One region of the Mesorhizobium sp. M0522 genome, then DNA from elsewhere that is predicted to be linked to it. Evidence: predicted binding sites of a transcription regulator. Region 1 holds the regulator's gene; each other region holds the start of a gene.

Region 1 (3,711 bases):
ACAGGTGGTCGCCGAGGAACAGCGCCGGCTGGACACGCTGACCATGCCGCGCGACGAGCTGATCCGTGAATGCATGGCCATCGTCCGGCGCCGGCTGCAGGATCCAGACCTTGACGTCCGCAGTGTCGCCCGCATCGCCCTGGCGATTCAGGGCATTACCGACTCCCCTGCACGCGCCATGCTGTGGTCGCCGATCACGCCGCAGACCGACATCGCCTTTGCCGACATGCTGGAGGACGAATTCGGCATCCCGGCAACGGTGGAGAACGACTGCAACATGATGGCGGTGGCTTTGCGCTGGCGCAATCCGGATCGCTATCGCGACGACTTCATCGCCATCCTGCTTTCGCATGGCATCGGCATGGGGCTGGTGCTGAAGGGCGAACTGTTCACCGGGACGCATTCCTCGGGTGGCGAATTTGGCCACATGATCCATCGTCCGGGCGGCGCGCTCTGCCGTTGCGGGCGGCGCGGCTGCATCGAGGCCTATGCCGGCAACTACGCCATCTGGCGCAACGCCAGGCAGATGAGCGAAGAAAGCGAACCGATCGCCGACGTCAGCGACGCCGACATGCGAGCACTGGCGGCCCGGGCGCGCGAGAAAGATGGGCCGGAACGCGAGGCCTACCGCAAGGCCGGCGAAGCGCTGGGTTTCGGTCTCGGCTCGCTGTTCGCGCTGATCGATCCGGCACCGGTCGCGATGGTCGGCGCCAGTGCCGCCGCCTTCGATCTGATCGAGCCGGCCTTGCGGAAGGCAATCGCCCAGACCGCCGGCGGCCAGCATTCGGGCTCGATCTCCTTCGATACAGAGCCGAACGAATTGCCGCTGATCCGCGAAGGCTGCGCGATGCGGGCGCTAAGCTTCGTCGACCAGGAGATTTTCGCGCCGGGCGCGCAAATGAGGCCCAGCGTCAGAAAGAACGTAGCCTGACCAGGCGGGTCAATCTTCCCTGATCGCATAGCCGGCACCGCGGATGGTGCGGATGACATCCGGCATCCGGCCGTTGTTGACGGCTTTGCGCAGCCGCCCGACATGCACGTCGACGGTGCGTTCGTCGATGTAGATTGTCTCGCCCCAGACATTATCGAGTAACTGGCTGCGCGAGAAGACACGGCCCGGATGCCGCATCATGAACTCGAGCAGCCGGAATTCGGTCGGCCCGAGCCTGATTTCGCTCTTCTTGCGATAGACCCTGTGCGATTCGCGATCGAGCACGATGTCGCCGACCTTCAGCACGCTGGACAGCACTTCCGGCTTGGCGCGCCGCAGCAGCGCCTTGACCCTGGCCATGAATTCCGGTGTCGAAAACGGTTTGACCAGATAGTCGTCGGCGCCGGTCGAAAGCCCGCGCACCCGGTCGCTCTCCTCGCCGCGCGCGGTCAGCATGATGATCGGCAGCCGCTCGGTTTCGGGGCGCACCCGCAACCGACGACAGAGCTCGATGCCGGAAACCGCTGGTATCATCCAGTCGAGCACCAAAAGGTCGGGCACATTCTCCTGCAAACGGATCTCGGCTTCGTCGCCGCGTGTCACCACCTCGACCTGGTAGCCTTCGGATTCGAGATTGTAGCGGAGCAGCACACCCAACGGCTCCTCGTCCTCCACCACCATTATGCGTGGTGCGATCATCGGCTGGGCACCCCCATCATGTCACCGGTGCGGACATTGTCGTTTCGTCCTGCTTCGGACGATTGACCGGCAATTGCTCGCCGGTCAGCACATAATACGCATTTTCGGCGATGTTGGTGACATGGTCGCCGATCCGCTCCAGATTCTTGGCGCAGAACAGCAGGTGCGTGCAAGCGGTGATGTTGCGCGGATCTTCCATCATGTAGGTCAAGAGCTCGCGGAACACGGACGTGTATTTGACGTCGATGCGCTCGTCGGCGGCACGCAGCTTGGCCAACGCGGCCGCATCGCCTGCAGCATATTCCTCGATGACACCCTGCACCTGGATGAGAACCAGCTGCGCCATCGCGTCGATGGAATGCGACAGGTCCCGCGGCGTGGCGCTGAGGCCGACCGCACTCACGCGCTTGGCGATATTCTTGGCAAGGTCGCCGATGCGTTCGAGGTCGCCCGCCATGCGGATCGCTCCGACCACATGGCGAAGATCGTGGGCCATCGGCTGGCGTTTGGCGATCAGGGTGATGGCGCGGTCGTCCAGTTCGCGTTGACGCGCATCCATGATGGCGTCGTCGGAAACGACGCGTTGCGCCAGCACGTTGTCGGAATTCAACAGGGCCTTGGTCGCCCCGCCGACCATCGAACCGGCGAGGTCGGCCATGTCGCGGATCAGCTTGCTGATCTGCTCGAGATCCTCGTCGAAAGAAGCGACTGTGTGTTCGCCCATGGTCCTGTCCTCATATGCATGATCGGAACGGCTCAGCCGAAGCGGCCAGTGATGTAGTCCTGCGTGCGCTTCTCGCGGGGCGACGTGAAGATCTTCTCGGTCCGGTCGAACTCGACCAGTTCACCCAGATACATGAAGGCGGTCTGGCGCGACACGCGCGCCGCCTGCTGCATGTTGTGGGTGACGATGACGATCGTGTAGTCGGCTTGCAATTCGTCGATCAGTTCCTCGATCTTGGCAGTCGACAGCGGGTCGAGGGCCGAAGCCGGTTCGTCGAGCAGAATGACTTCCGGCTTCACGGCCACGGTGCGGGCGATACAGAGCCGCTGCTGCTGGCCGCCGGACAGGCTCAAGCCGCTGGCGTTGAGCTTGTCCTTGACCTCGCTCCACAGCGCGGCGCGCTTCAACGCCTGTTCGACGCGGCCGTCCATCTCGGACTTGCCGAGGTTCTCGTAGAGCCTGACGCCGAAGGCGATGTTCTCGTAGATCGACATCGGGAACGGCGTCGGCTTCTGGAACACCATGCCGATCTTGGTCCTGAGGAGGTTGAGATCCTGCGACCGGTCGAGAATGTTCTTGCCGTCGAGCAGCACCTGGCCCTCGGCCGTCTGTTTTGGGTAGAGCTCATAGATGCGGTTGAACACACGCAGCAGCGTCGATTTCCCGCAGCCCGAAGGGCCGATGAAGGCCGTGACACTGCGCTCAGGCAGCGACAGGCTGATGTCCTTCAGCGCCTTGCTCTGGCCGTAGTAGAAGTTGAGATTCTTGACCTCGATCTTCGTCTTCTCGGCGACCGTTTCGGCCATCGTCATGTCTGGGGACAACATCTGTGTCATCTGTCCTCTCTGCGTCCGGTAAGGCTGCGGGCGAGGATGCTCAAGCCCAGAACCGTCAGGGTGATTATGAGTGCGCCGGTCCACGCCAGTTGCTGCCATTCCTCGTAAGGGCTGAGAGCGAACTGGAAGATGGTCACCGGCAGGCTGGCCATCGGCGCGTTGATATTGCTGCTCCAGAACTGGTTGTTGAGCGCGGTGAAGAGCAGCGGCGCCGTCTCGCCGGAAATGCGTGCTATCGCCAGCAATATGCCGGTGACGATGCCGGACAATGCGGCGCGGTAGGCGACCGAACGGATCACCACCCAGCGTGGCGCGCCGATCGCGGCACCGGCTTCACGCAACGCGTTCGGCACCAGGTTGAGCATGTCTTCAGTGGTGCGCACGACCACCGGAATGACCAGGATGGCAAGCGCAACGGCGCCGGCAATGGCCGAGAAATGTCCCATTGGCCGCACCATCAGCTCATAGACAAACAAGCCGATGATGATCGACGGCGCCGACAACAGGATGTCGTTGATGAA
Region 2 (3,711 bases), on a different contig from region 1:
AGCTCGGGCCGATGCTCGATGCTATTCTCAGCCGCCACGACTATCCCGAGCCGGTCGCCCGGCTCCTGGCTGAAGCCTGTGTGTTGACGGTATTGCTCGGAACTTCGCTGAAGTTCGAGGGCAAGTTCATTCTGCAGACCCGCACCGACGGGCCGGTCGACATGCTGGTCGCGGATTTCTCCACGCCGCACGCGCTGCGCGCTTATGCCCGCTTCGATGCCGACCGGCTGCAGGCTTTGACTTCTGCCGGCGAGACGTCACCGAAGACGCTGCTCGGCAGCGGCGTCCTGGCGCTGACCATCGACCAGGGCGCTCACACACAACGCTACCAGGGCATCGTCCAGCTCGACGGCGTCACACTGGAAGATGCCGCACGCACTTATTTCCGCCAGTCGGAGCAGATTCCGACCGACCTCCGGCTTTCGGTTGCCAAGCTTCTGACGCCCGGCGTCGGCGGTGCCCGCGAGCAATGGCGGGCCGGTGGCCTGCTGGCACAATTCCTGCCGCAGTCGGCGGAGCGCATGCGCGTACCCGACCTTCCCGGTGGCGACGGCGATCCGCGTGAGGAAATCCACGACCCGACCGACAATTCCTGGCAGGAGCTGCTGGCGCTGCTTGGTACTATTGAACCGACCGAGCTGATCGATCCGACGATCGGCGCCGAACGGCTGCTTTACCGGCTTTTCCACGAGCATGGCGTCCGCGTGTTCGGCGGGGTGCCGGTCGCCGACCAGTGCTCATGCTCGAGGGAGAAGATCCACGGCATCCTCGAAGGCTTTTCCGCCGAGGAGATCAGGGACAGCACCGAGGATGGCAGCATTCACGTCGCCTGCGAATTCTGCTCGAAGCAATATGACTTCGACCCGGCGGAGTTTGCAGCGGCCGGATGACGGCCGTCAATTGACGGTGCGCCGCATTCCCGGCAAGTCGAGCGAGAAGGCGGGGATGGCGACGTCGAACGTCTCGCCCCGCTTGTTGCGCATGGTGTAGTGCCCGACCATGATGCCGGACGGCGTCGAGAGCGGGCATCCAGACGTATACTGATAGCTGTCGCCGGGGTTGAGTCCGGGTTGCTCGCCGACGACCCCGGGGCCGCGCACTTCCTCGACCTTGCCGGTGCCGTCGGTAATGTGCCAGTAGCGCGACAGAAGCTGCACGAACTCATCCGACTGATTGTCGATGGTCACCTGATATCCCCAGACATAGCGGTTTTGCGGCGGGTCGGAGTGATCCTCCAGATAGAACGGCCTGACCTGCACTTCGATGTTGCGGGTGACGGCGCTGTACATAAACTGCTCCAAAGCAATGTAGATGGAACTTCGACGCTCAGCGCAGTTTGATCAACGATGCGCGTCATCTCCTTGCCCGACTCGAGCGCAGGTGCCGAAAAACAATGTCATTTAAGTGACACATGACAATGATGGTGTGCAGGCTTGTGCCGGGCGACTCAGCGTTCTGTCGAATTGTTGAAAACGGCCGTCATGCGGCCGGCACTTCTGGAGTGACCAGATCTCGATGGAACCGACATTCGCAGCCGCCCTCCTTTCCATAGCCCTCCTTCTTTCAAATCTCGCCAGCATCCTGTTAGCTTCGCTGAAGCTGAAGCGACCAGGCAGGATCGCACCGCCCGCGGCCAACGCGCCTCCGGTATCGATCGTCATCCCGGCGCGCGGCGTCGAGCCGTTTGCCGAAGAGACGCTGGAGCGCGCCTTCTCACTCGACTGGCCGCGCTACGAACTCATCTTCTGCGTTGCCCATGCCGACGACCCGGTGGTCAAGCCGATCACCGCCGCAATGGCGCGCTTTCCAGCTATTCGCGCCCGTCTTCTAGTCGGTGACGACCGCATCAGCGGCAATCCAAAACTCAACAATTGCGTGAAGGGTTGGGAAGCGGCGCATTATAGCTGGGTCATCCTTGCCGATTCCAACGTGCTTATGCCGAGCGACTACGTCCAGCACCTGATGGCGGCGTGGCGGCACGACACCGGCCTCGTCTGCTCGACGCCGATCGGCTCGCGGCCGGACGGCTTCTGGGGGGAGGTCGAATGCGCCTTTCTCAACACGCTGCAGGCACGCTGGCAGTACGCCGGAGAGGCGCTCGGCCTCGGCTTCGCCCAGGGCAAGAGCATGTTGTGGAACAAGCCGATGCTCGATGCCAATGGCGGCATCCGCGCGCTTGCCGCCGAGATCGCCGAAGACGCCGCCGCGACCAAGCTGGTCAACGGGCTCGGACTGCGGGTCAATCTTGTCGCCTCTCCCTTCGAACAGCCGCTCGGCCGGCGCACGCTTGGCGAGATCTGGTCGCGGCAGACGCGCTGGGCGCGGCTGCGCCGCGTCACCTTTGCACTGTTCTTTGCCCCCGAAATCCTGATCGGCGCGGCACCGCCGCTAGTGCTTGCACTGATCGCCGCGGCTGACGCCGGCGTCAGCCTGCCGGCAACCGCCATCGCCGTGCTGGTCGCGGCCTACCTGCCGGAATGCGCCTTGGCCTCGGCCAAGGGATGGCACCTGTCGCCGCGCACCATCCTGGCGATGATGGCGCGAGACCTGATGCTTCCCGCCATTTGGGCGCGCGGATGGCTGAGCGGCGCCGTCGACTGGCGCGGCAATGTGATGACTATCCAGACCAAGGCCGTCGCGGAGCTGGAAGAGACCCCGTCCGGCGCCTGATCGGCACGTCCCCGCTCGCCTCTATTCGGCCAGCCCCTATCCGGCAACTCTCAGTGCCTGCTCGATGTCTTCGAGCAGGTCGTCGGCGTCCTCAAGGCCAACTGACAGCCTGAGCGTTCCCGGTCCGATGCCGAGTTCGGCGCGGGCCTCATCGGTCAAGTTCTTGTGCGTCGTCGTCGCCGGATGGGTGATCAGGCTCTTGGCGTCGCCGAGATTGTTGGAAATCAGCACGACGTCGAGTGCGTTCTGGAAGGCAAAGGCCGCCTGCTTGCCGCCCTTCACATCGAGGCAAATCAGCGTCGAGCCGCCCGACATCTGCTTCTGGACCACGGCCGCTTGCGGGTGGTCGGCGCGGCCGGGATAGATGACGCGGGCGATTTGCGGTCGCTCGGCCAGGAAATCCGCGATGCGGCCGGCACTTTCCGTCTGCTGGCGTACGCGTAGCGGCAGCGTCTCCAGGCCTTTCAGCAGGGTCCAGGCATTGAAGGGCGAGAGGCTTGGGCCGGTGTGGCGGAAATAGTCATGCAGGTTCTCGTCGATCCATTTCTTGTCCGACAGAACGATGCCGCCAAGACAGCGCCCCTGGCCGTCAATATGCTTCGTGGCCGAATAGACGACGATGTGGGCGCCGAGCTGCAGGGGTTTCTGCTGCAAGGGCGTAGCGAAGACATTGTCGACGATCAGCCTGGCGCCGATCGAATTGGCAAGTGCCGCGACGGCGGCAATGTCGACTACCTCCAGCGTTGGATTGGTAGGGCTTTCCAGGAAAAACAGTTTGGTGTTGGGCTTGACCGCCTTTTCCCAATTGGCGATGTCGGTGCCGTCGACCAGCGTTGCCTCAATGCCGTATTTCGGCGCCAGCGTCTCGACCACCCAGCGGCAGGAGCCGAACAGCGCGCGCGCCGCGACGATATGGTCGCCCGCCTTGGCGCTGCACAGCAGTGCTGCCGTCACCGCCGCCATGCCGGATGCCGTGGCGCGCGCGTCCTCGGCTCCTTCCAGCGCGCACATGCGTTTCTCAAACATGTCGACCGTCGGATT
Region 3 (3,711 bases), on a different contig from region 1:
CGCGTTGAACGGTTCCTCGCCCTCTTCCAGCACGACGCGCCGGGAGGTTCCGTCAGCCAATACGTCGAAACTTTGCTGGTTGTCCATGATGTTGCCGAGCATGATCTGGCCGAGCACCTGTTCGTGCACAGTTGGATTGGTGATCGGCACCATCGTCTCGACACGGCGGTCGAGATTGCGCGGCATCAAATCGGCCGAGGAGATGTAGACGATCGCCCCGTCCGAGGGCAGGCCGTGGCCGTTGCCGAAGCAATAGATGCGGCTGTGTTCGAGGAAGCGGCCGACGATCGATTTCACCCTTATGTTCTCCGACAGGCCGGGCACCTGCGGCCTCAGGCAGCAGATGCCGCGCACGACGAGATCGATCTCGACGCCGGCGCGGCTGGCATCATAGAGGGCATCGATGATGATCGGGTCGACCAAGGCGTTCATCTTCATCCAGATGCGGGCGGGCCTGCCCTCCAGCGCGTGACTGATCTCGTCCGAAATGTGCTTGAGGATGCGGTCGCGCAGCGTGAACGGCGATATGGCCAGCCGCATCTGCTCGGCCGGCTCGGCATAGCCGGTGATGAAGTTGAACAGCTGGGCGACATCGCGCGCGATCGTCGGGGCGGTGGTGAAGAAGGACAGGTCGGTGTAGATGCGCGCGGTGACCGGGTGGTAGTTGCCGGTGCCGAGATGCACGTAATTGCGCAGCCTGCCATCCTCGCGCCGCACGACCAGCGACATTTTCGAATGGGTCTTCAGTTCGAGGAAGCCGAAGACGACCTGGACGCCGGCGCGCTCGAGGTCGCGGGCCCAGCGGATGTTGGCCTCCTCGTCGAAGCGCGCCTTGAGTTCGACCAGCGCGGTCACCGACTTGCCGGCCTCGGCGGCGTCGACCAGAGCGCGCACGATCGGGCTGTCGTTGGAGGTGCGGTAGAGCGTCTGCTTGATCGCCACCACTTCCGGATCGGCCATCGCCTGGCGCAGGAACTGCACCACCACGTCGAAGGATTCGTAGGGGTGGTGGACGATGATGTCCTTCTCGCGGATGGCGGCAAAGCAATCGCCGCCATGCTCGCGGATGCGCTCGGGAAAGCGGGGATTGTAGGGGGTGAATTTCAGATCGTCGCGGGCGACGGCGACGATCTCCGAGATCTGGCTGAGCGCCAGCGGACCGGTGAGCACGCTGATCCGGCTTGCCGAGACGCCGAGCTCGCCGGCGACGAAGTCGCGCAGTTCGGGCGGCATCAGCCGGTCGAATTCGATGCGGATAACCGAACCGCGGCGGCGCCGCTTCAGCGCCGTCTCGAACAGGCGCACCAGATCCTCGGACTCTTCCTCGACCTCGATATCGCTGTCGCGGATTATACGGAACGTGCCGGAGCCCTTGACCTCATAGCCTGGGAACAGCTTGCCGATATAAAGGCCGACCGCCTCCTCGAGCGGGATGAAGCGGACATGGCGCTTGCGATCCGGCAAGCGGATGAAGCGCCTCAGCGCCACCGGCAGGCGCAAAAGCGCGCTCATTTCCTCGCCGTTCTTACGGTGGCGCAATTGCAGCGCCATCGAAAAACCGAGATTGGGAATGAACGGGAACGGATGCGCCGGGTCGATCGACAGCGGCGTCAGCACCGGAAATACCTGCTCCTGGAAATGGTCCTCCAGCCAGATCTTCTCGTCCTTGCTCAGCGCCTCGCGGGTGATGCTCTCGATGCCTTCCTTGTCGAGGAGCAGCATCAGCGCCGAAAGGCTTTTCTGCTGGTCCTCCTGCAGGCGCTCGACCTCGCGCAGCAATTGTTCAAGCTGCTGCTCGGGCGTGCGTCCGTCCGGGCTCTTCAGCACGATGCCCTCGCGGACCTGGCCGGCAAGACCGGCGACGCGGACCATGAAGAACTCGTCGAGGTTGGCGGCCGATATCGACAGGAAACGAACACGCTCGAGCAGCGGATGATTCGCGTTCAGCGACTCTTCGAGCACGCGCCGGTTGAATTGCAGCCAGGAAAACTCGCGGTTGACGAAGCGGTCGGGATTGCCGCCTTCGCGGCTCGCCGCCTCGACGGTGATGAATTCGTTCTGCACCGGCTTCAGTTCGTTCATGGTTTCCGCTCTTCCCACACCGTTCGACGACCATAGCCTTAAACCGGCTTAACTTATCCTCTGACAGGCTTTTGCGACAGTTTCATTTCATCGATCTTGCAAAGCGACGGGTTATGATCCAGATGCAATCGACAAGATCAGGAGACGACGATGGCAGGCGGTTCCATTCCCCATTTCCAGAACGATGCGGGCTATCCGGCAATCGACATCGGCGTCAAGGAATTCATGTGCACCGGCGCCAATCCGCCTTTCGACCACCCCCATGTATTTCTCGACATGGGCGACGACAATGAAAAAGTCTGCCCGTATTGTTCGACGCTCTATCGCTATTCGCCGAAGCTGAAGGCGTTGGAAACGCAGCCGCCGGGCTGCCTCTATCTCGACCAGGCCGCCTGATTCTTCCGCGACAAGCCTGATGCAGGAAACGCAGTCCCGGCAGGTGGTCATCGCCGGGGCGGGCGTCGCCGGGCTGACCGCGGCACTGGCCTTCGCCGAGCGCGGCTATCGGATAAAACTGTTCGAACAGGCGCAGCACCTCGAGGCTGCCGGCGCCGGTATCCAGCTTTCGCCCAACGCGACGCGCATCCTACGGCAGCTCGGCGTACTCGATCGGCTGCTGGCGACGGCGGTGCAGCCGGAGGCGGTCGTGCTCAAGGATGCCGCCACGCTGCGCAAGCTGGCGCGCGTACCGCTTGGCCAGGCGGCCGAAACGCGCTGGGAAGCGCCCTATCTCGTTGCCCACCGCGCGGATCTGCAGTCAGCGCTGATGCAGCGAGTTTCGGAGCAGCCCGGTATCGATCTGATCGCCGGCGCGCGGGTGACCGACATCGCAGCCGGATCGAAAGGTGTTACCGTCACTGCATCGGCTGATGGCGACACGGTCGAGGCTGGCTGTCTTTTGATCGGCGCCGATGGCGTCTGGTCGTCGGTGCGAGAAACGCTTGCCCGCAACGCAGCCGATTTCCGGAGAAGCCGGTTTTCGGGCGAGCTTGCCTGGCGCGCCACGGTGGCCGCCGACAGCCCCGCTGGACAAACCTTTGCGGCGATCGGTGCGCCCGAATGTGTTACTGCATTCCTCTATTCCGGCTTCCATATGGTCGCCTATCCGGTCAGCCGTGGCACTGCCTTCAACCTCGCTGCCTTCACAAAGGGCGAGCGCATCGCCGAGGGCTGGTCGGGGCATGCCGACCCCGCCATCCTCGCCAGCGCCATGCGCGGTACCGCGCCGGCGCTGGTCCGTCTGGCGAGCGAGGCCGCGCCATGGACGGCATGGCCGATCCACACCGTCGAGCAGCGGCGGTGGACGACGCCGGAAGGCATCGCGCTGATCGGCGATGCGGCGCATGCGATGACGCCGTTTGCCGCACAGGGCGCGGCGATGGCGATCGAGGACGCGGTAACCCTTGCCGGTTTCGTTGCCACCTCGCCTGCCGATCTCAGCAGCGCGCTTGTCGCCTGGGAACAGGCGCGGCGGCCGCGCGTCGCCCAGGTCGCCCGCCGCGGCGTCCTCAACCGCCTCGCCTGGCATGCGGCCGGGCCGGTGGCGATGGCCCGCAACCTGTTCCTGGCGATGCGCTCGCCCGAAAAACTCGCCGCCGATCTCGACTGGCTCTATGGCTGGCGGGCGTT

The links. The regulator PhoB, encoded in region 1, activates phosphate uptake and scavenging genes when phosphate is short. The targets are predictions, from matches to a motif close to TGTCATNNANCTGTCAT.
Region 2: a site for PhoB is predicted at 1,395-1,411, ahead of NKI58_RS07065 (ceramide glucosyltransferase). Genes of this name have one in related genera too.
Region 3: a site for PhoB is predicted at 2,156-2,172, ahead of NKI58_RS31600 (RNA degradosome polyphosphate kinase). Genes of this name have one in related genera too.

Annotation. Positions count from the first base shown of each region.
Region 1 covers NZ_JAMYQW010000001.1:294,936-298,646, forward strand. The annotation lists gene NKI58_RS01475 (ROK family protein) at 1-931, shown strand, start outside; gene phoB (phosphate regulon transcriptional regulator PhoB) at 941-1,630, opposite strand; gene phoU (phosphate signaling complex protein PhoU) at 1,647-2,354, opposite strand; gene pstB (phosphate ABC transporter ATP-binding protein PstB) at 2,387-3,190, opposite strand; gene pstA (phosphate ABC transporter permease PstA) at 3,187-3,711, opposite strand, start outside.
Region 2 covers NZ_JAMYQW010000004.1:82,266-85,976, forward strand. The annotation lists gene NKI58_RS07055 (Hsp33 family molecular chaperone) at 1-890, shown strand, start outside; gene apaG (Co2+/Mg2+ efflux facilitator ApaG/CorD) at 897-1,289, opposite strand; gene NKI58_RS07065 (ceramide glucosyltransferase) at 1,516-2,670, shown strand; gene NKI58_RS07070 (O-succinylhomoserine sulfhydrylase) at 2,707-3,711, opposite strand, start outside.
Region 3 covers NZ_JAMYQW010000049.1:18,393-22,103, reverse strand. The annotation lists gene NKI58_RS31600 (RNA degradosome polyphosphate kinase) at 1-2,082, opposite strand, end outside; gene NKI58_RS31595 (zinc-finger domain-containing protein) at 2,233-2,478, shown strand; gene NKI58_RS31590 (FAD-dependent monooxygenase) at 2,498-3,711, shown strand, end outside.